Regions from separate parts of the Streptomyces sp. NPDC085900 genome, predicted to be linked through region 2. Evidence: riboswitches for the same ligand, from Rfam matches in the RefSeq annotation. Region 2 holds a riboswitch; each other region holds the start of a gene.
What was found. Region 2 has a riboswitch for cyclic di-AMP ahead of ACIGDI_RS24135 (transglycosylase family protein). Riboswitches for the same ligand answer to the same signal wherever they lie in the genome.

Region 1 (7,432 bases), on a different contig from region 2:
CCGGCGCCGTCAGGGACGACGGAATAGGGTGACGACGTGGCGAGAGTGCGGTTGAGCGTGGCCGAGCGGCGTGAGGAACTGCTGCGGGCGGCCATCCAGCAGATCGAGGCGCGGGGCGTGGCGGCGGTCAGGATCGCCGACGTGGCGTCGGCCCTCGGCGTCAGCAACGCCCTGGTGCTGTACCACTTCTCGACGAAGGAGAAGCTGGTCGCCGCCGCGTTCACCTACGCCGCCGAGGACGACCTGGCCCATCTGCGCAAGCTGCTCGGCCGTCGCACCACGGCGCTACGGCGACTGCGCGCCGCCGTGCGCTGGTACGCGCCGACCGGCCAGGCCAAGGGCTGGCGGCTGTGGATCGAGGGCTGGGCGGCGGCGCTGCGCGAGCCCGCGTTGCGGGAGGTGGCGCGGGACCTCGACAAACGGTGGAAGGCGGCGCTCGCCGAGGTCATCGCGGAGGGCGTGGCCGCGGGCGAGTTCCACTGCCCCGACCCCTTCGGTACGGCCCTGCGCCTGACGGCCCTGCTGGACGGGCTGGCGGTCCAGCTGACCTCGTACGCCGGAGCGGTCTCACGGGCCCGGGCGCAGGAGTGGGTGGACGAGGCACTGGCGCGCGAACTGGGTCTGGACCGAGCGGCGTTGACCGCTTCGCAGACATGAGCTCTGCAAGTAGGGACCATCACAGACCTGGGCCCTCTCGGGTTCGCCCAGTCACAGAATGAGGCCCCCCGGTTCGCACCAGGAGGCCCCACCCAGTCAACCGTCACGCGACGGCGGCGATCCGTGTCCGGATGTCCTCGGGTGACAGCGCGCCCTTCGCCGTGACGTGGTCGCCGGACGACTCGCCGCGCAGTCGGCGCCCGATCCACGGCACCAGGTACTCGCGCGCCCACTGCACGTCGTCCCGCCGTACCTCCAGCGTGCCGCGCGGCGGCAGCGGCGGCCAGGGCTGGTCGGGGTCGGCCGGGATCTCCAGGCCGAGGACCTGTCCGGCGCGCAGCGCCACGCGCGTGTGGCCCTCGGGCGAGAGGTGGAGCCGGTCGCCGTCCCACGCCCTGCGGTCCTGAACCGACTTCAGCGACCACAGGTCGAGCACGGGGCAGCCGTACCGGTCGGCGATGGCCCGCACATGCCCGTTGTAGGTGGCGATCTTGCCGCGCAGGTGCTTCAGCACGGGCACGCCACGGGTGTCGAACCCGGTCGTCACCATGACGGTGCCGGCGACCTGCGTGAGCCGGATGATCGCGCGCTCGAAGCGCTCGGCCACCTCGTCGGGGTCGGTGCCCGGCCGGATGATGTCGTTGCCGCCCGCGCAGAAGGAGACCAGGTCCGGGGCCAGCTCGACGGCCTGCGGGAGCTGGTCCGCAACGATCTGGTCGAGCAGTTTGCCGCGCACCGCGAGGTTCGTGTACCTGAAGTCGCCCTCGGGACGCCGGTCGGCGAGGAGTACCGCGAAGCGGTCCGCCCAGCCGACGAAGGCCCCGTCGGGGCCGGGGTCGCCGACGCCCTCGGTGAAGCTGTCCCCCACCGCGACGTACGACCCGATCACTGATCTGCTGTCACTCTTCGAATCGTCTGCCACAGCCGTCATGATTCACCTTCGAATGTGACCTACGCGACCGTAGGCAGGGCTTGACGGTCGGTGAGATAAGCCACTCGCAAAGTGTTGACCAAGGTCGGAATAACCCCTCGATGTGCGCTGTTGCTGGGTCAACAGTCGGACACACCGAAGGCCGGACCCGGGGATCGAGGTCCGGCCTTCGGCAGCGTGTCAGGCGGCGTGGCGGCGGGGGGTCAGCCGACGGCGACGCCCTTGGAGCGGAGGTAGGCGACCGGGTCCACGTCGGAGCCGTAGTTCGGCGTGGTCCGGATCTCGAAGTGCAGGTGCGGGCCGGTGACATTGCCCGTAGCGCCGGAGAGGCCGACCTGCTGGCCCGCGCTCACGCTCTGGCCGGCCGAGACGGAGAGCTGCGAGAGGTGCCCGTACTGGGCGTAGTAGCCGTCGGCGAGCCTGATGACGACCTGGTTGCCGTACGCGCCGCCCCAGCCGGCGGAGACGACGGTGCCCGCGCCCACGGCCTTGAGGGGGGTACCGGTGGGGACGACGAAGTCGACGCCGGTGTGGTAGCCGCTGGACCACATGCTGCCGGCCACGCGGTAGCCGGTGCCGACGGTGGCGCCGGAGACGGGGAGCTGGAAGCCCGTGGCGGAGGCGGTGGTCGCGGCAGCGCTGCGGGTGGTGCCCTCACCGGAGGAGGACGAGCGCTCCTTCGACGAGGTCGAACCCTGCGAGGACGAGGACTTGGCCGTGGAGGACCTGTGGGCGCTCGTCGCGGCCTTCTTGCCGATCGTGAGCTTCAGACCGGGGTGGATGAGCGACGGGTCGTCGCCGACGACGGTGCGGTTGTCGGCGTAGAGCTTGTGCCAGCCACCGCTGACGTGCTGCTCCTCGGCGATCTTCGAAAGGTAGTCACCGGACCGGACCGAATAGACGTGCACCGCCTTTTCGGAGGCGGAGTTCTTCTTTTCGGTCGCCTTCTTCACGGTATTCGGAAGGGACTGAACGGCCTTTTCCGAAACCGACTGGGAAGCGGACTGGGCGGTGGCCGCGTGGGCACCCGTGGCACCCATCAGCGGGAGGGCGAGCGCGGCGCCGCCGGTTCCGGCGACGGCGATGGAGCGAGTGAAGCGCTGGGACTTCGGACGACGGTGCTTACCCTTCGCGGGCATGGCGAATTCCTCTCCGGCGCCTGCGAGGTGAGCTGTCGGGTGCGGGCTGGAGATGCCCGGCCGCGCGCTGGTCGCGGCTGTACCCCTAGCCGTTCCGGAGACCGGAACAGGCGTTGTACCTGTGGGTCCCCCGCTCCTGCCGTACACGGGTGATTGGTGCGGGCTCCGGGCGGCGGCAGGATTGGGCGTCCGTCCGGATTGGTGTGGAACGTAAGCGACGAGGACGCGAAGGGACAAGCGACGGTTCCCCGTGAATCCGTTTCCCTTGATCCTCTGCGGAAATCCACGGTCACTCTCCGTGAATTTCCGCTTCGTCCCACTCTTCAATCCGCAGGAAAGACAGATTGATTACGTGAGCATGACGAGGTACGCACCGTCACGGCTATGACGCTGCTCACGTGACGCTGCTCCAGCTTCCCTTGTCACAGCGCGAGTTGGAATGAAGCCCAATCAACGCAGCAATTCGGACAGAAGAGTCAGATGCGGCGCAGGCGGAGAACTGCCGCATCGAGGTCGCCCCGAAGTCCGGTATGCAGACCGTGATGCAGCAATACGGCACCTCGATGCACTTCGCCCGTTTCGAGGCATTCGTACGACGCTGTCGGGTCGAGGGCACGCAGCCGCAGGGCCGGCACGGGCTCGCCGTAGCTCTGTGCCTGCAGCCAGGCGAGGACGACGCTCTGGTCCCCGCGCGCGTACTGCACGGCGCTCAGCCCGCCCGTCGGCGGCCTGAGGCGGTGGAGCTCGCCGTGCTGGACGAGCGGCCGGATCTCCTTGTAGAGGCTCACCCAGTCGCGGGCCTCGGCCAGCTCCTCCTCGGTCCACTGCGTGAGGTCCCCGCCCACCCCGAGCACTCCGGCCATGGCACTGACGAACCGGAAGCGCAGCGAGCTGACGCGCCCGTTGAGCTGGGTGTTGGGGCTGTCGGTGACCCAGGCGGCCATCACGCGCGCGGGGTGGATCTGGCTGAAGCCGTGCTGGATGGCGAGCCGGTCGAGCGGATCGGTGTTGTCGGAGGTCCACACCTGGTCCGTACGGCTCATGATCCCGAGGTCGATCCGTCCGCCACCGCCCGAGCAGGACTCGAAGACGACACCGGGGTGGGCCGCCCGCAGCCGGTCCAGCAAGGCGTAGAGGGTGTGGACGTGGTCGACCCAGAGGCGCTGCGGGTAGGCGTCACCGGGCCAGCCGGCGTCCGTGAAGCAACGGTTGAAGTCCCACTTCACGTAGTCGATCTGAGCGCTGGACAGCAGTGCGTCGAGCCGCTCCCAGAGGTACTCCTGGACGTCCTCGCGGGCCAGGTTCAGTACGAGCTGGTTGCGCAGCTCCGTCCGCCTGCGTCCGGGCTGGAACTGGACCCAGTCGGAGTGGGCGCGATACAGGTCGCTGTCCGGATTGACCATCTCGGGCTCGACCCAGATGCCGAACTGCATGCCGAGCGCGTGCACATAGTCGGCGAGTGGGGCCAGGCCCTTGGGGAAGCGGTCGGGGTTGGGTGTCCAGTCGCCGAGCCCGGCCCGGTCGCTGGTGCGCTTGCCGAACCAGCCGTCGTCGACGACGAACAGCTCCACGCCGATCGCCGCGGCCCGCCGTGCGAGGGCGCTCTGCTGTTCCTCGGAGATGTCGAACTCCGTGGCCTCCCAGGAGTTGAACAGCACGGGGCGGTCCTGGTCCGCGTCCGGGACGACGTACGCGCGTTGGTAGGCGTGCCAGGCCCGGCTCGCCCCGCCGAAGCCGCCGTCGCTCCACAGCCCGGCGAAGACGGGGGTGGTGTACGACTCCCCCGCCGCCAGGCTCAGCAGTCCGGAGTCGTCGTAGCCCGCGCCGCCGGTGATCTGCACGCGCGCGTCCGGGAGTTGGGCCACCGCGATGCGCCAGGAACCGGACCAGCCCAGGGCGCAGCCGTAGACCTCGCCGCGCTCCTCGGTGGCGTCGGTGTCGAGGGCGACCCAGGGCAGGTGCTGGTGCCCGGTGTGCCCGCGGCGGCTGCCGATGACCTTCTCACCGTAGGTGAGCGGCGAACTCGTGAGCCGGGACTCCGCGGCCCAGCGGCCGTGCAGCTGGGACAGCCGCCAGCCGTCGCGGTCGGGGAGGGTCCAGGTGGCGGCGTCCGCGCGCAGCAGCTCCAGGGCGCCCGGGCCCTCGTTGTCGAGGGTCACCCAGCGCTCGACGACGTCGTGCCGCATCCGGTGGTGCAGGGTGATCGCGAGCCCGCCGTCGCGGAACCTCAGCCGGAGGTGGTCGCCCTCCGCCTCGTACGTCTCGAAGCGCCACTCGGTGCCGCGCCGCTCCTCGGAGCGCACGGACAGGGCGGGCCTCACGAACCGCGGGCCGCCCTCGACCGGGTACTCCTCACGGCCGTCGAGCGGGGACTCGAAGGGGCGGTAGTCCGGCAGCGGGCGTACGGCGAGGGCCTCGGCGTCGGCGAGGGCGATCCGGGGGCCCCAGTGCAGGTGCAGGAGCTCGTCGTCCTCGGTGAGATGGATCGCGTAACCGCTGGTCGGCCCGGTCAGGAGCCAGGTACGGCCGTTCTCGGAGATCTCCAGCATCAAGCCCTCACATATTCGAACAGGTGCGATCAAGCAGCAACATCATCAGTGCCGGTGGGGGCCGACGGCAACGCCTGTGGACAACTCATTGCCCAAGGAATGCATGTCGTATCGTCGACACGGTGCCCGTCGTCGAGCCGAGTCGGCGGGGCCGACTGGGAGGAGCCCCCGTGACGCAGCAGATCCCGTCGACCGAGCCGGAGCTGGCCGGGGTGCGCAACTTCCGCGACGTGGGCGGGCTGCCGACGGTGGACGGGCGGCGGGTGCGCCACGGGGTGCTGTTCCGCAGCGGGCACCTGGCGCACGCGACCGGGGAGGACGCCGCGTTCCTCTCCTCGCTGGGGCTGCACACGATCTTCGACTTCCGCAACGCCGCGGACCAGAAGCTGGAGGGGCCGGACGTCGAGCTGCCGGGCGTGCGCAATGTGAACCTGCCGCTGTCCGACCCGGCGGACGGCGTCGGCTTCTGGAAGATGGTGCGGGACGGCGAGATCGAGCAGCTGCGCGAGGTCCTCGGCGACGGCAAGGCCGCGGGCCGCATGATCACCTCGTACCGCACGATCATCAGGGAGCGCACCGCCGAGCACACGCGCGTGCTGCGCTCGCTCGCCGAGGACAGCGTGCCGGCGCTCATGCACTGTGCGGCGGGCAAGGACCGCGCGGGCCTGTCCATAGCCGTCACGCTGCTCGCCCTGGGCGTCGAGCGGGAGGCCGTCGTCGCGGACTACCTGGAGTCCAACGCCAAGCACCGCCGCTACAAGGTGCACCGCAGCAGCAGCTCCTCCGCCGGCTACTCCCCCGAGGTCATGGAGCTGCTCAGCCCCCTGTTCGAGGCGCGCGCGGAGTATCTGGCGGCGGCCTTCGAGACCATCGAGGAGACGTGGGGCGGGGTCGAGGCGTATCTGGAGCAGGGGCTCGGGGTCACACCGGAGATCCGTGAGCGGCTGCGCGGGCGGCTGCTCGACTGACGGGCATCCGGGCTACTTCGCCCCCACCGCGAACAGCAGGTAGATGAAGGCCGCGAACAGGTGTCCGACGGCGATGTAGATGATCAGCCTGACCCACAGGCCGCGAGGGAACTTCTCCTCCATGTCGGTCTTGCTCATGGCATCTCTCCATAGGTGGGGCCGAGGCACAGGGTGGCCGTCGGACTCTGCAGCAGGGTGTGGACGAACAGGAGCTCGACACCGTCGGGGTCCTGCGCGGCGATGCGGTGCGGGGTGAGCGAGTCGAAGTGCGCGCTGTCGCCGGGGGCGAGCCGGTGCGTGGTGTCACCGAGGCGCAGCCGCAGCCGGCCGCTGAGGACGTACAGCCACTCCTCGCCGGGATGCACGCGCACGATGTCGCCCTGCGAGCCGTGCGGTACGCGGACGCGCAGGGCCTGCATGCCACGGCCGGGCGAGCCGGCCTGCCAGTAGGTCCAGCCGCCCGCCTGCGTCGGTTCCATGTCGGTACCGCGCACGACGGCGTCCCGGTCGGCGACCCGCTCGCCGAGCAGTTCCGAGACGGTCGTACCGTAGATACGGGCGAGGGCGAGCAGCATCGGCAGCGAGGGCTGGCGCTGCCCGGTCTCCAGCCGGGACAGATGGGCCGGCGAGAGCCCGGCGGCGCGCGCCGCGGCCTCCAGCGTGAGGGCGGCACGTCGGCGCAGGGCGCGCAGCTGGGGCGCGACGGCGGGCAGGTCCGGTCCGGGGAGCGGCTCGGACTCTTCCGGAGAGCTCATACCTCCATTCAGCCGCGACTTTGCCTCTGCGGCAAATTTCTTGCCTCAGAGGCAAAGACCGCGGCGGGGCGGCTCACCGGTTGGCGACCGCCTGCTTCACGAGCGTCTTGCCGAAGTCCCACATCAGTCCGCCGCCGCTGTGCGCGTCGTCCATCACGGCGGTGAAGGCGTCCACGAACCGGTCCACGTCCCGCTCGCCGATGATCAACGGCGGGATCAGCTTGATCACTTCGAGGTGGTCGCCGGAGACCTGGGTGAGGATCCGGTGCCGCTGCAGCAGCGGTACGACGACCATCTGCGCGAACAGGCCCTTGCGCGCGGCCTGCAGCATCGTCCAGCGGCTGCGCAGCTTCAGCGACTTGGGCCTGCCGAACTCGATGCCGATCATCAGTCCGCGGCCGCGGACGTCGGCGAGCAGCTCGTACTTGTCGAC
Region 2 (7,432 bases):
GGCAACGGCACCTTCGCCCTTCTCACCCACCCCGAGCAGCGGGCCCGCCTGCAGAGCTCCCTCGCCGCGGGCGAACGCGGCCTGCTGGAGACCGGTGTGGAGGAACTCCTGCGCTACGACGGGCCGGTGGAGCTCGCCACCTGGCGGTTCGCCACCGAGCCGCTGACCATCGGCGGACAGGACATCGCGGCCGGCGACCCCGTGCTCGTCGTACTCGCCGCGGCGGACCGCGACCCCGCCCGGTTCACCGAACCCGACACCCTCGACCTGTCCCGACGCGACAACCAGCACCTGGGATACGGCCACGGCATCCATTACTGCCTGGGCGCCCCGCTGGCCCGGCTGGAGGGCCAGACCGCCCTCGCGACGCTCCTCACCCGGCTGCCGGATCTCCGACTGGCCGAGGAACCGGGGGAGTTGAGGTGGCGGGGCGGGCTCATCATGCGTGGACTCCGCACGCTCCCGGTCGAGTTCACCCCGGTCGACGCATCGCGTCCGGCCGCGCAAACGTGACACGCGCTCAAGTCTGTGATCTTCACGTGATCTACGCGGCATTAACTTGTGACAAGTGATCGGTAGCCGCTACGTTCACGGATCAACAGCGGCGCGAAGGTTTGGCCCAAGCTTCACGCGCCGCGGTCATTGCTGTCTCGCGAAAGGCCCTCCGCATGCTCTCCGGGAACGGTCGTCACCGTCGCCCCCGCCAGGCTCCGGCTCTCCTCGTCGCGGCCGGAGTGACCGGCTCCGCCATCGCGATCCCGCTGTTCGCCGCGGGTGGCGCCAGCGCCGCCGACGGGACCACCTGGGACAAGGTGGCGCAGTGCGAGACAGGTGGCTCCTGGAGCGAGAACAGCGGCAGCGGCTTCTACGGCGGCCTGAAGCTGTCCCAGGCGGACTGGGAGAAGTACGGCGGCCTCGACTACGCCCCCCGGGCCGACCTGGCCAGCCGCAACCAGCAGATAGCCGTCGCCGAGAAGCTCCTGGACGCCGAAGGCGTCGGCGCCTTCCATACCTGCGGACTGACGTCGGGGCTGAGCAAGGACTCCGGTTCGGCAGACGTGGACACCGGCATCGGGGGCGGCTCGTCCGACTCATCCGATTCGTCCGACGGTTCGGACTCAACTGGTTTGTCCAATTCGTCGGGTAACGCGTCGAGCGACCCGTCCGGTGACTCCGCCTCCTCGGACGCGTCCGGTTCGCCCTCGGTCTCTCCGGGCTCTTCCTCGCATTCCAGTGGCAAGTCCAGCAAATCGGACAGCTCCGCCTCGCCCTCCATCTCGACTCCGAGCGCGTCCCAGGGGGCCGGCGGCTCGTCCGCGGGTCGGGCGAAGGGTGACGAGTCGGACAATTCTCAGCAGGCGCTGGGTTCTTGGAGCCTCGTCGACACCGGGGCCGTCGACTCCGCGACGACCGGCACCGGCACCGGCAAGCACCGCGGCGCCAGCGCCGACGAGAGTGTCGACGGCGGCGCCACGAAGGCCGCCGCGCACGACTCGTACACGGTCCGCACCGGCGACACTCTCGCCTCCATCGCCGACTCCCTTGACGTGGACGGCGGATGGCGCGCCATCTACGACGCGAACAAGCAGGCCATCGGTACCGACCCGAACCACATCTTCACCGGTCAGACCCTGGATCTCCCTGCCGAATAGGGCGAAATGCGGCGGGAGTTCACGTCACGCTTCGCGCTGAATGTCCGGTTTGGTGAAAGTGTGGGATGAGTCTCAGAAGCCCTGATCGTCTTTGAAATTCGGCGGATTCCGTGTCTACGGTCGTGACCGCTCGGCAACCCGAGCCCCGTCTGTCGCAACGCCGAATCCTGCCAGCGGCCGTACGGGAACAGTCGTCGCTTAACAGCGCCGTAGGCAGGAGCGGGGGACCCAAGGTAAGTGCCCCACCGGGTGGTTGACGGTGGTGGCTTGGGGTGTAGCCGCGGCTCGCGAGAGCGAGGCCGCGGCCGGGCAACTCAACCGGCCCGAACCCGACAGCTCACCTCGCAGGCGTCGGTGAGGGGATCCACCATGCTGTTTTCCGCCAAGGGCAAGCACCGTCGTCCGTCCAAGGCCACCCGCGCCGCCGCGCTCGCCGGTGTCACCGGTGTCGCCATCGCCGCCCCGCTGATGGCGGCCGGCAACGCCTCCGCCGCCACGGCCTCCGAGTGGGACGCGGTCGCCCAGTGCGAGTCGGGCGGCAACTGGTCCATCAACACCGGCAACGGCTACTACGGCGGTCTGCAGTTCTCCGCCTCCACCTGGGCCGCGTACGGCGGCACCGCCTACGCCCCGCAGGCCAACCAGGCCTCCAAGTCCCAGCAGATAGCCGTCGCCGAGAAGGTTCTCGCCTCCCAGGGCAAGGGTGCCTGGCCGGTCTGCGGCACGGGCCTGTCCAGCGCCGCCTACAACGGCTCCAGCGCCTCCACCGGCTCGTCCGGCACCACCACCCGCTCCACCACCGAGCAGCAGGCCTCCCGCTCCTCCGAGCGTCCGGCCCCCAAGAAGTCGACCAAGACCGTCACCACCCCGACCGGCAAGAAGGTCAAGAAGGGTGACGGCGAGTACAAGGTCGTCAAGGGCGACACCCTCAGCTCCATCGCCGCCGACCACAAGGTCAAGGGCGGCTGGAAGAAGCTGTTCGACCTGAACAAGGACATCGTCACGGACGCCGACCTGATCTACCCCGGTCAGCAGCTGCACCTGAAGTAGGACACAGTCGAACCACAGGCCCCGCACATCCGTGTCCCCCACAGTGGAGGCACGTGAGGGCCACCCCCGTCCCCACGGGCTCCCCGCTCCGGTGCGTCTTCCCCCGTACGCACCGGAGCGGGGTTTTTCTTTGCCCGCCGTCGCCCGCGATACATGCTGTGTTCACCCTCCTTTGTTCCGGGCGTGAACAATAGGTACCGTCTGTCCTTGTCCACGGGACGGTCGGTCGGCTGGCCGATGGCCCCGGGGCGGTTAGGCTCTAGTCGCAAGGCTGAGGTAGGGCCCAGAAGGGCCCACGTGCCCCGCACAACCAGCGTCACATCCAAGAAGGAGATGCTCGTGCCGTCCATCGACGTCGTCGTAGCCCGGGAAATCCTGGACTCCCGAGGCAACCCCACGGTCGAGGTCGAGGTCGGCCTCGACGACGGCAGCACGGGTCGTGCCGCCGTCCCCTCCGGCGCCTCCACGGGCGCCTTCGAGGCCATCGAGCTCCGCGACGGTGACCCCAACCGCTACAAGGGCAAGGGTGTCGAGAAGGCCGTCCTCGCCGTCATCGAGCAGATCGGCCCGGAGCTGGTCGGCTACGACGCCACCGAGCAGCGCCTGATCGACCAGGCCATGTTCGACCTGGACGCCACCGACAACAAGGGCTCGCTGGGCGCCAACGCCATCCTCGGCGTCTCCCTCGCCGTCGCCCACGCCGCCTCCGAGGCCAGCGACCTCCCCCTCTTCCGCTACCTGGGCGGCCCGAACGCGCACCTGCTGCCGGTGCCGATGATGAACATCCTGAACGGCGGCTCGCACGCCGACTCCAACGTGGACATCCAGGAGTTCATGATCGCCCCGATCGGCGCGGAGACCTTCTCCGAGGCCCTGCGCTGGGGCGCCGAGGTCTACCACACCCTCAAGTCCGTGCTGAAGTCCAAGGGCCTGGCCACCGGCCTCGGCGACGAGGGCGGCTTCGCCCCGAACCTGGGCTCCAACCGTGACGCCCTCGACCTGATCCTCGAGGCCATCAAGCAGGCCGGGTACGTCCCCGGCGAGCAGATCGCCCTCGCGCTCGACGTCGCCGCCTCCGAGTTCTACAAGGACGGCAAGTACCAGTTCGAGGGCAAGGACCGCTCGGCCGCCGAGATGACGGAGTACTACGAGGAGCTCGTGGCGGCCTACCCGCTCGTCTCCATCGAGGACCCGCTGTTCGAGGACGACTGGGCCGGCTGGAAGGTCCTCACGGACAAGCTCGGCGACAAGGTGCAGATCGTCGGCGACGACCTGTTCGTCACCAACCCCGAGCGCCTGGCCCGCGGCATCGAGGAGGGCACCGCCAACGCCCTGCTGGTCAAGGTCAACCAGATCGGCTCGCTGACCGAGACCCTGGACGCCGTCGAGCTGGCCCAGCGCAACGGCTTCAAGTGCATGATGTCCCACCGCTCCGGCGAGACCGAGGACGTCACCATCGCCGACCTCGCCGTCGCCACCAACTGCGGCCAGATCAAGACCGGCGCCCCGGCCCGCTCCGAGCGCGTCGCCAAGTACAACCAGCTGCTGCGCATCGAGGAGATCCTCGACGACGCCGCGGTGTACGCCGGCCGCAGCGCCTTCCCCCGCTTCAAGGGCTGAGCCGCAAAGGGTCAATCCTGAGCCAGTCGTACGTACGTCCCCGTACCGGTCCCGTACCGTGTGCGGGGACGTACGCACGTGTGAACGGCGATGAACGGGAGGCGGGGACATGGCCGTGAAGGACCGGGACCGGTTCTCCACCGCGACCAGGCTCAGGCTGCTCGGCGAGCAGACGGCGGCCCGGGTCTACCGCTCCCAGACCAAACGGCAGGCCCGCCGCTCCCGGCTGACGGGCCGGGCCGCGCTGCTCGCCCTGGTGCTGTGCACCCTCGTCGTGGCCCTCGCCTACCCGATAAGGCAGTACGTCTCCCAGCGCGCCGAGATCTCCGATCTGCAGCGCCAGAAGCAGCAGGCCGAGGAGCGGGTCGAGCAGCTGCGCGACCTCAAGGCGCGCTGGCAGGACGACTCCTACGCCGAGCAGCAGATCCGGCAGCGGCTGCACTACGTGATGCCGGGCGAGACGGGATACGTCGTCATCGACCCGCACGGCGCCAAGCAGTCGCGCGCCGAACTGGGCGGCGCAGACCGCCCGTGGTACGCGAACGTCTGGGACGGGGTCGACAAGTCCGACGCCTCCGACCAGTGACCTGACCAGAAAGACAGTTCTCAGTGGAAACGCCTCCGCCGCCCACCCCGCGCACCGAGCCCACCGACGCCGACGTCGAGGCCTTCAAGCAGCAGCTCGGGCGGCCGCCGCGCGGGCTGCGCGCGATCGCCCACCGCTGCCCGTGCGGACAGCCGGACGTCGTGGAGACGGCGCCCCGGCTGCCGGACGGCACGCCCTTCCCGACGACGTACTACCTGACGTGTCCGCGCGCCGCCTCGGCGATCGGCACGCTGGAGGCGAACGGCGTCATGAAGGAGATGACGGAGCGGCTGCAGACCGACCCGGAGCTGGCCGCCGCCTACCGTGCCGCGCACGAGGACTACATCCGGCGGCGGGACGAGATCGAGGTGCTGGAGGGCTTCCCGAGCGCGGGCGGCATGCCGGACCGGGTGAAGTGCCTGCACGTGCTGGTGGGTCACTCCCTGGCCGCGGGCCCGGGCGTGAACCCCCTGGGCGACGAGGCCATCGCGATGCTGCCGGAGTGGTGGCGCAAGGGGCCGTGCGTGCAGCCGCTGGCGGCTCCGGACCCGGCGGACGAGTTCCCCGGCGAGGAGGCCGAGGAGGACCCGACCGTCATCCGCAGCGGCTTCTTCTCGGCCCGGCCGATGACGCCCAGGGGTTTCAGCCGGGTCGCCGCGGTCGACTGCGGCACCAACTCCATCCGGCTGCTGGTCGCCGACGTCAACCCCGGCACCGGCGAACTGCTGGAGCTGGACCGGCGCATGACGATCGTGCGGCTCGGCCAGGACGTGGACCGCACCGGCCGGCTGGCTCCGGAGGCGCTGGAGCGGACCTTCGCGGCCTGCCGGGAGTACGCGGAGGTGATCCGTGACCTGGGCGCCGACAAGGTCCGTTTCGTGGCCACCTCGGCCTCCCGGGACGCCTCCAACCGGGACGACTTCGTACGGGGCGTCGTCGACATCCTCGGCGTCGAGCCCGAGGTGATCTCCGGCGAGCAGGAGGCGGAGTTCTCCTTCACGGGGGCCACCAAGGAACTCAAGGGCCGCGACGACCTCGCCCGCCCCTACCTGGTCGTGGACATCGGCGGAGGGTCGACCGAGTTCGTCGTGGGGGACGACCACGTGCGGGCGGCCCGCTCGGTGGACGTCGGCTGCGTGCGGATGACCGAGCGGCACCTCGTGGTCGACGGCGCCGTCACCGACCCGCCCTCCGAGGAGCAGATCGCGGCCATGCGGGCCGACATCGAGCGGGCCCTGGATCTCGCCGAGGAGACGGTGCCGCTCGGCGAGGCGCGGACGCTGGTCGGGCTCGCCGGTTCGGTGACCACGGTGTCCGCCATCGCCCAGGAGCTGCCCGAGTACGACTCCGCGCGCATCCACCACTCCCGCGTCTCGCGCGAGCGCGTCCGCGAGATCACCGACCGGCTGCTGCACTCCACCCACGCCGAGCGGGCGGCCGTGCCCGCCATGCACCCGGGGCGCGTGGACGTCATCGCCGCCGGCGCCCTCGTCCTGCTGTCGATCATGGAGCGGACGGGTGCCGAGGAGGTCGTCGTCAGCGAGCACGACATCCTCGACGGCATCGCGTGGTCGGTGGCGTAGGTCTCGATTGTTACCGATGGGTAGCTCTCTGACGAGCAGGTCGGATAGCGTATGAGCGCACCGGAGGGGCCTTCGCGGGCCCCTCCGTGACGTGTCGTCGGGAAAGTTCGTGAAGTTCTTCACAAGGAATTCCGTCCCCGAGATCCATGAAACGGTCCCGGTTGGGCCTTCCGAGGGTCCAACAGCCCCTTGAACATGTTCAGAATCGTGGTATGGAGGGGGTCCCGGAGGTTCTCGCGGAGGGGTGTTTCGGAGGACTCACTGCACCTCCGAAGGCCCAGAGAGGCAGCTCACGCGGCATTGACAACGGGTCGTAACGGACCCGGCCCGAGGGCCCGCGCCATGACCTTGGTCACGTGGGTCGCGGAGGATAACACACACCCTGTCGGAGCTTGTGAAGGGGCGCACGAGCTACCCCCCTGAGGCGGGTGGATACTCGATGCCATGAGCACCACGGAGCGTCCCAGGATCCTCGTAGTAGGCGGTGGGTACGTAGGCCTGTACGCAGCTCGGCGCATCCTCAAGAAGATGCGCTACGGCGAGGCGACCGTCACGGTCGTCGACCCCCGGTCGTACATGACCTACCAGCCCTTCCTCCCCGAAACCGCAGCCGGCAACATCTCCCCGCGCCACGTCGTCGTCCCGTTGCGACGCGTGCTGCCGAAGGCGGAGGTCCTCACCGGCCGCGTCACCACCATCGACCAGGACCGCAAGGTGGCCACGATCTCCCCGCTGGTCGGTGAGGCGTACGAGCTGCCCTTCGACTACCTGGTGATCGCGCTCGGCGCGGTCTCCCGCACCTTCCCGATCCCCGGCCTCGCCGAACAGGGCATCGGTATGAAGGGCATCGAGGAGGCCATCGGCCTGCGCAACCACGTGCTGGAGCAGCTCGACAAGGCCGACTCCACCACGGACGAGGAGATCCGCCGCAAGGCCCTCAC
Region 3 (7,432 bases), on a different contig from region 2:
GGGTCGATACGCACGTTCTACTCGGGTTGCGCGGGTGCGGGCATCGGTGGGCATCACCTACCTCGGCCGCCCGCGATACCTACGTTTCGCGCTCCGGCAGCAACCCGAGCTCCGTGGCGCGGACGGCGACGTGCCGACGGGTGGGTGCGTCCAGTTTGCCGAGGACGGCGCGGACGTGGTTGTCGACGGTACGGACGGACACGACGAGGCGCGCGGCGATCTCCGCGTTGGTCAGGCCCTGGGCGAGCAGCCGCATCACCTGGAGCTGGCGTTCGGTGAGCCGGCCGGGGTTGCCGCGGGTGGCGGCGAGCGGGCCGCGGGGGATGTGCCGCACCCCGAGGCGGCGCAGTTCGGCGCGGACTCGGCGGGCCAGCGGTTCGGCGCCCAGGACGTCGAGTTCGGCGAGGGCCTCGAGCTTGTCGGCGGGGTGCGGGCTCTCCGCGAAGGCGGCGGCGTGTTCGTAGGGGCAGCCGGCGGCCTTCCAGACGGCCGCGGCCTCCCGCCAGTGGCCGCGCGCCTGCAGGGCGTAGGGGTGGTCGGAGTCGTCCGTCGGCACCGGATGCCCGGCCTTGGTGAGCCAGTAGCCGAGTTCGGCGCCGTAGGGGATCCCGGACAGATGGCGGGCCTGGGCGTGGACCGGGGCCGCGGCCGCCACCACGGCGTCCGCGTCGCCGCGCAGCCAGGCCGCCTCCGCCTGCGCGGCCGCCACCGGGCCGGTGCGCTGGAGCTCCCTGGTCCGTACGGCGATCTCCCGGGCCTCGGCGAGGAGCTCGCCGGCCCCGGGCCTGCCGGACCGGACGCGCACCCGCGCCAGCACGGTCAGGGCGGGGCAGCGGGCCGGCGGGAAGTCGTGGATGCCGAACTCGGCGTGCCGTTCGGCGTCCTCCCAGTCGGCGGCGGCCAGGCGGCGCAGGGCCAGTTCGACGTGGAGGTAGGTGAGGAAGCCGAGGTGCTCGGCGCGGTCGGCCAGGTCGAGGGCCGGCGGCAGGAAGCGGTCGGCGTCGGCGTACTGCAGGTTGTCCAGGAGGTTCCAGATCAGGTTGGCGTAGGAGCGGCAGGCGTGCTCGACCTCGCCGGCGCCGAGGGCGACCTCCAGGCTCTCCTCCAGCTGCTTGCGCCCGTCGGGGTCGCCGCCCCGCCAGCGGGCCGTGCCGAGGTTGTTGAGGGCGTGCGAGAGGATCGCCGAGTCGTCGGCCTTGCGGGCCAGGACGATGGCGCGCTCGGCGTGTTCGACGGCCTCGGAGTAGCGGTCGGACAGCATGCGCAGCTGGGCGATGTTGCTGACGGCCAGGGCGAGCAGCCGGTCGTCGCCCGCGTGTTCCAGGACGGCGACGGCCTCGCGGGCGGCGGCCTGGGCCTGGTCGGCGTCACCGGCCCACCAGTGGATGCGGGAGAGCCAGCGCAGGTCGGAGCCGAGCGCGAGGATGTCGCCGAGCGACCGGCGCAGGGCGACCGCCTCGCGCTCGGCGGTGACGGCGGCGGCCGTGTCGGCGATGGTGTAGCTCTCCACGGCGTGACGTTCGAGCAGCTCGGCGAGTTCGGCCGGGCCGTAGCGGTGGCGCTGGCGCAGGACGAGCCTGAGCTGGGCCGCGGCCTCGCGGTGGGCGCCGGCGTCGGCGGCGTCCCGGGCGGCGTCCGGGCCGTAGCGGGCGATGGCGTCCAGGTCGCCGGCCCGCGCGGCGTGGTGGACGATGCGGGCGGCGTCGGCGCCGGGCAGGGCGGCGAGCGCAGCGAGGACGTGGCGGTCGAGTTCGATGCGCCGGGCGGCGGGCACGGAGTCGGCGACGGCCCGCCGGATCAGCTCGTGCCGGAAGGCGATCCGCTCGGGGGTGACGGTGAGCAGCCCGCGCTGTTCGGCCTCGGCGAGGACCGCCACGCCGTCGGTGAGCAGCGCGTCGACCAGTCGGCGTTCGACGGCCGAGGGAACGACGGCGAGCTGTTCCAGGGCGTCCACGGTGTCCGGCCGCAGCCCGCGCAGCCGGGCGAGCACGGCGTCGACGACCGTGGGCGGCACTCCCCCGGTGCCGCCGGCCGCCAGGACCTCGGTGACGAAGAAGGGGTTGCCGGAGGTCACCTGGTACACCTGCGCCGGGTCGAGCCGGCCGGCCGCGCTGAGCTCGCGTACCGCGTCGAGGGAGAGCCGGGCCAGCGGCAGGCGGTGCACGCGGGGGGCGCGGGAGACCTGGCCGAGGAGGTGACGCAGGGGGTGGCCGCGGTGCAGTTCGTCGTCGCGGTAGGTGAGGACGAGCAGGGCGGGCAGCCGGTCCATGCGCCGGACGAGGAAGCGCAGGGCGTCCAGGGATGCCTCGTCGGCCCAGTGCACGTCCTCGACGACGAGTACCGCAGGATGCGGAGTCACGGCGAGCTCGGCGTGCAGGGACTCGTAGACGCGGTGCCGATCGGCGCCCTCCGTGACGGCTCGGGCGAGGTCGGCGCCGACGCTGCCGACGAGGTCGCGGAAGGGTCCGAGGGGGCGCCGGGTGGTGAGGTCGTCACACTGGCCGACCAGCACCCGCGCCTGCCCGGGCAACCGCTCGGGCAGGGCTCCGACCAGGCTCGACTTGCCGATTCCCGCCTCGCCGAAGACAAGTGCCACCGCACCGGCGCCGTCCGCCGCCTGTTGTGCGGCCGAGGCCAGCAGCTCCAGCTCGGGCTCACGCTCGAGGATCCCCCGGTCCACTCACCGATTGTGTCACCGGGGCGGGGTGAAGTCTTCGCGGTCCGGTTCGGGGGCCGGGCAGGTACTGGACGGCCACCGTCCGAATCCCTGCGAAGTGCCCGCATCCCTGCGAAGTGCCCGTGCGAAACGCCGGGTCCACGGGGCTTAGGAGCGGCGGCGGGGCTTTCCTCGCTTCGGGGTCTTCGACGTGCCCGTCCTGGGGCTGCGGGCGGGCGTCTTCGCCGCCGCGGGCTTGCGGCGGGGCGCCGGCTTGTCCGCGGTCTTCTCCGCCGGCTGCGGCTTGCGGCCGCGGGAGCTGTTGACCGTACGGCCGCGGACGATGCCGATGAAGTCCTCCACCAGGTCGGTGGTGGCGTCCTCCGGCCAGGACAGGGCCACGCTCGACCGGGGCGCGTCGGTCACCGGGCGGTAGGTGAGGTCCTTGCGGTGGTGGAGGCGGGCCAGGGACTGGGGCACCACCAGGAGGCCGACGCCCGCCGCGACGAGCTCCACGGCGTCCTCGGTCGTCGCCGGGCGCTCGAAGGCGGGCTCGCCGGGCGGGGCGTCCCAGTCGAGGACGTCGTCGAGGGGGTGGAAGAGCACCTCGTCGGCCAGGTCGGCGAGGGTGATCTCCTCCGCGGCCGTGATCACGTGGTCCTTGGGTACGACGGCCACGGTCGTCTCGGTGTAGAGGGGGATGGCGCTGAAGTACGCACGGTCCACCGGGAGCCGCACCAGCCCCGCGTCGGCCTCGCCGGCCCGCAGTACGTCGGGGGCCTCGGCGGCCGCTACGGGCTGAAGGGTCAGCGGGATGTCGGGCAGGCGCTCGTTCCAGATCCGCACCCACTTGGCGGGCGTCGTCCCCGGGACGTACGCAAGCCGGAACGTCTGGGATGCTTCCGAGCCTGTCACCCCGCCAGGTTACCGGCCGTGGTCGGAGGCGTCGTACGCGCTCGATACCCTTGACCCCATGAAGTCGCACCAGACCGCCCAGACGATGAAGCCCGCCACCGCGGCGAAGAAGCTGGGTGTGTACCTCGAGGCCACCCCCGCAGAGTTCCGTGAGGGTGTCGTCTCGCGCGCCCAGCTCGACGAGCTCCAGGCGAATCCGCCCGAGTGGCTGCGCGAGCTGCGGGCCAACGGCCCGCACCCCCGTCCGGTGGTCGCGGCGAAGCTGGGCGTCTCCATCTCGGGTCTCGCGCGCGGCGGGGTCACCGAGGCCCTCACCACCGAGGAGATCGAGACCCTGAAGCAGGAGCAGCCCGAGTGGCTGGTCAAGGAGCGCGCGACGCAGGCGGAGGTCCGCAAGGAGGGCGCGCGGATCAAGAAGCGCAACGCCGAGCGGGCGGCGGGCGAGGATCAGGCTCCGCGTTCCTGACGCCACGTGGCCGGAGAGGCGTTCGGTGACTCTCCGTCACCACCTGCACGCCCTCCGTCCACCGAAAAGGGATCTGACGGTGCGTCACGACGAAGGTCACAAAAGCGTATCGGACATTCCGGCCGTCAACCTTCACACGAGGCGCACAAGTTGGCTAGCTTGGCCTCAGGCCGCTCGTGTCACTCCGGCGAACCCCGTCGGGAAGAGCGGCCTCCGCCGAATCCGGTGCGCCTTCGCGGCGGCCGGAACCGGGGACCCAACCGATTCATGGGGTGAATCGGCCCGACTGCGCTTCGGCGCAAGGGCCGTAGGGCATGCCTTCCGGAATTGACCGCCCGAACCCGACAGCTAACTCGGTAGGCGGAGTACGGAAGGAGTACGGCCCCCATGGCGCCGGAACGATCGTCGCGTGCCGGAGGCTTCGGCCTCCCCGGTATGCGCAACTCCGCCCTCGCGACGGCCGCCCTCACCTCGGTGGCCCTGTTCTCGCAGACGGCCGACGCCTCGCCCCAGCCGGGCGACGAAGCACCCAGCCGGGAGGACGTCCGGCAGCGTGTGAGCAGCCTGTACGACCGTGCCGAGGAGGACACCGGGCAGTTCAACCTGACCCGCGTGCAGAAGGCGCGCGGCACCGGCGAGCGTGGCGGTCAGCCGCGCGGGGGCTCGGACCCCGACCTGGACAACGTCTCCCGGCAGTGGTTCGACATGGCCCGGGCGTCCATCGGACCGACCGTCCCGGCGATCCTCCCGTCCGACCGCACCCCGGCCAGGCGTCCCGCCGCCACCCGGCCCCCCCGTCCGGTGGAAGCTCGCGCGGTGGAGGCTCGTGCGGCTCGTGAGCTGGAGGCCCCCGCCCGGGCCGTACCCGAGCTGCCCGCCGCCGGGCCCCGTCGCCCGATGGCCGAGCTGCCCGCCGCCCCCACGGCTGCGCTTCCCGCGGTGCCCCAGCCCCGCCAGGAAGCGGCCGCTGCACTCCCGGCCGCCCCGGCCCCCGCGGAGTCGCGGCAGACCTCGCTGCGCAGATCCAAGCAGGAGAACCAGCGCAAGGTCGCCGCGGCCAGCGACCTGCTGTACCGGCACGTCGCCCGGCAGACCTCCGCCCCGCGTCCCGCCGTCGCCCCGCAGCCGGACCGGAGCACCTGGCAGGCGGCCCCGGCCCCGCAGAGCGCGGCCCCCGCGGCGATCGAGGCCACACCGGCGCAGCCCAGCTGGGCGGCCCAGGTCCAGCAGGCGGCCGCGGCCCGCACGATGAACGACTCCGCACCGGCCCAGCCCGACTGGACGTCCCGACCCCAGCAGGCCGCCACCGCAGGCACGAGCATGGCGGCCACGCCGGCGCAGCCGGGCTGGGACACGGGCGCTCAGCAGCTCGTCGCCCAGTCGATGACGCCGTCCGCCCCCGCACAGCCCGGCTGGGACACCGGCGCCCAACAGCTCGTCGCGCAGACCATGGCCCCATCGGCCCCGGCACAACCCGGTTGGGACACCGGCGCACAACAGCTCGTCGCGCAGACGATGTCCCCCTCCGCACCGGCGCAGCCGAGCTGGGCGATACCCGCCCAGCAGACAGCCACCAACCGCGCGAGCACCACAGCCGCGCCGGCGCAGCCGGGCTGGGACACGGGCGCCCACCAGCTCGTCGCCCAGACCATGGCCCCGTCCGCCCCCGCACAACCCGGCTGGGACACCGGCGCACAGCAGCTTGTCGCCCAGACCATGGCCCCGTCCGCCCCCGCACAGCCCGGCTGGGACACCGGCGCACAGCAGCTCGTCGCCCAGACCATGGCCCCGTCCGCCCCCGCACAGCCCGGCTGGGACACCGGCGCCCAGCAGATCATCGCGGCGGCGGCGCCGCAGGCCGACTGGCGGGACCCCGTGGCGCAGGAGCAGGCCCGGCGGGCCGCCGACGTGGCTCGGCGGTTGCGGGAGCCGTCGGTTCTGGACACCGGCGTGCCGGTGGTCGAGGAGCGGCCGGCGCCGCAGCCGACCGTCCTGGAGACGGGCGTCCCGGCCGTCGAGACGTCCACCGGCACGAAGGCCGACCGGGCCGTGGAGTTCGCCCGCGCGCAGATCGGCAGGCCGTGCCTGTGGGGTGCCGTCGGCCCGGAGTCGTACGACAACGCGGGGCTGACCCAGGCCGCCTGGAAGGCCGCCGGGGTCGCGCTGCCGCGCAGTACGAGCGAGCAGTCGAGCGCCGGCACGGTGATCCCCCTCGCCGAGAGCCGCCCCGGTGACCTCATCTTCTTCCACGACAACTTCAGCCATGTGGGCCTCTACACGGGCAACGGTCTGATGATCCACGCCCCCGGCCCGGGCTCGGTCATCCGTGAGGAGTCGATCCACAACGCCGGGGAGGCGGCGATCCGCATCGCCGTGCGACCGGCCTGACGGTTCGTCACGCCATCGAATCTCCATAACCGAAGAACGTTTCCGGGCCCCGCGCTGCCAAGGCTGCGCGGGGCCCTTCGTCATGACATCCCGTTCCGGTGCACCGTCGACATGGGTGATCGTCGACGAAGTCGCCGTCCGGCCGCCGCCCTCGTCGCCGCGGGGCTCGCGTTCGCAACGACCGCCTGCGGCTCGGGTTGCCCCGCTGGTGAGCCGGGTGCGGGCCGCCGGTCCCCCGTTCCGGCGGCCCGCCCGGAATCCGGGGCCAGGTTGAACCGGCCGTCCCCCACGTGAACCGCCGGGTCTCCCCCGCCGCGGCCGCCGGAGCGACGATGTGCTGGAGTGTTTCCGGGAGCGTCACCGGCGCCCGTGTGCAGTCTCGGGCACCGTGGACGCCGTTCGGTATGGGTACAACTGCGTACGCGGAGTCGGAACGTGGCACAGGCGCTGGGCGGGGCCCATGAACGCATGCTGTCGGTGGCCGTGGCGGCCCTCAACGAGCCCGAGCCGGAGCGGCTGTGGCCGCTGCTGGCCGAGGCGCTGCCGGCCCTGTGCGGCGGCGAGACGCTGATCTACAAGCTGGACGAGTGGAACGCGTCCTCGGGCACGGTCGGCATGCCCGCCGCCGTCGCCGACGGGTTCGCCCGGCTCGGCGAGGAGTCCGTGAGCCTGCTGCGGGAGGGTTATCCCTTCGCACCCCTGTACACGGCGGGCCGGGACCGCACGCCGCTCACCGCCCGCCGGGCGGCCGGCCGCGCCTGGTCCACGAGCCCGACGGCGCGGCTGATCGGCGGCCTCATGGACGCGCACCACGTGCTGGCGATCCCGCTGCCGAAGGCGGCCGGCCCGGTCACCGGCTGCATGGTCTACCGCTCGGGCCGGGACTTCACCGACGACCACGTCCGGGTGGCGAGTGAGTTGCAGCCGCTGCTGGCCGCGGTCGATCGGCAGCGGCAACTGCTGGAGCGCCTGCGGCGGTCGGCCGGCCCCGCCCACCGGGCGGCCGA

Region 1: another riboswitch for cyclic di-AMP. It lies ahead of ACIGDI_RS16010 (peptidoglycan DD-metalloendopeptidase family protein); the one in region 2 lies ahead of ACIGDI_RS24135 (transglycosylase family protein).
Region 3: another riboswitch for cyclic di-AMP. It lies ahead of ACIGDI_RS06120 (NlpC/P60 family protein); the one in region 2 lies ahead of ACIGDI_RS24135 (transglycosylase family protein).

What each region holds. Positions count from the first base shown of each region.
Region 1 is NZ_JBITSP010000004.1:416,359-423,790, forward strand. It holds gene ACIGDI_RS15995 (hypothetical protein) at 1-32, shown strand, start outside; gene ACIGDI_RS16000 (TetR/AcrR family transcriptional regulator) at 37-657, shown strand; gene ACIGDI_RS16005 (SGNH/GDSL hydrolase family protein) at 761-1,546, opposite strand; gene ACIGDI_RS16010 (peptidoglycan DD-metalloendopeptidase family protein) at 1,792-2,727, opposite strand; cyclic di-AMP (ydaO/yuaA leader) riboswitch at 2,732-2,889, opposite strand; gene ACIGDI_RS16015 (alpha-galactosidase) at 3,204-5,276, opposite strand; gene ACIGDI_RS16020 (tyrosine-protein phosphatase) at 5,447-6,244, shown strand; gene ACIGDI_RS16025 (DUF6126 family protein) at 6,257-6,382, opposite strand; gene ACIGDI_RS16030 (helix-turn-helix domain-containing protein) at 6,379-6,999, opposite strand; gene ACIGDI_RS16035 (aspartate aminotransferase family protein) at 7,073-7,432, opposite strand, start outside.
Region 2 is NZ_JBITSP010000007.1:23,021-30,452, reverse strand. It holds gene ACIGDI_RS24145 (cytochrome P450) at 1-513, shown strand, start outside; gene ACIGDI_RS24140 (transglycosylase family protein) at 669-1,652, shown strand; cyclic di-AMP (ydaO/yuaA leader) riboswitch at 1,848-2,018, shown strand; gene ACIGDI_RS24135 (transglycosylase family protein) at 2,022-2,702, shown strand; gene eno (phosphopyruvate hydratase) at 3,036-4,322, shown strand; gene ACIGDI_RS24125 (septum formation initiator family protein) at 4,432-4,908, shown strand; partial or broken gene ACIGDI_RS24120 (DUF501 domain-containing protein) at 4,932-5,333, shown strand; gene ACIGDI_RS24115 (exopolyphosphatase) at 5,535-6,491, shown strand; gene ACIGDI_RS24110 (NAD(P)/FAD-dependent oxidoreductase) at 6,936-7,432, shown strand, end outside.
Region 3 is NZ_JBITSP010000002.1:298,674-306,105, reverse strand. It holds gene ACIGDI_RS06135 (ATP-binding protein) at 80-2,680, opposite strand; gene ACIGDI_RS06130 (LysR family substrate-binding domain-containing protein) at 2,825-3,571, opposite strand; gene ACIGDI_RS06125 (DUF5997 family protein) at 3,630-4,037, shown strand; cyclic di-AMP (ydaO/yuaA leader) riboswitch at 4,242-4,416, shown strand; gene ACIGDI_RS06120 (NlpC/P60 family protein) at 4,425-6,425, shown strand; gene ACIGDI_RS06115 (LuxR C-terminal-related transcriptional regulator) at 6,894-7,432, shown strand, end outside.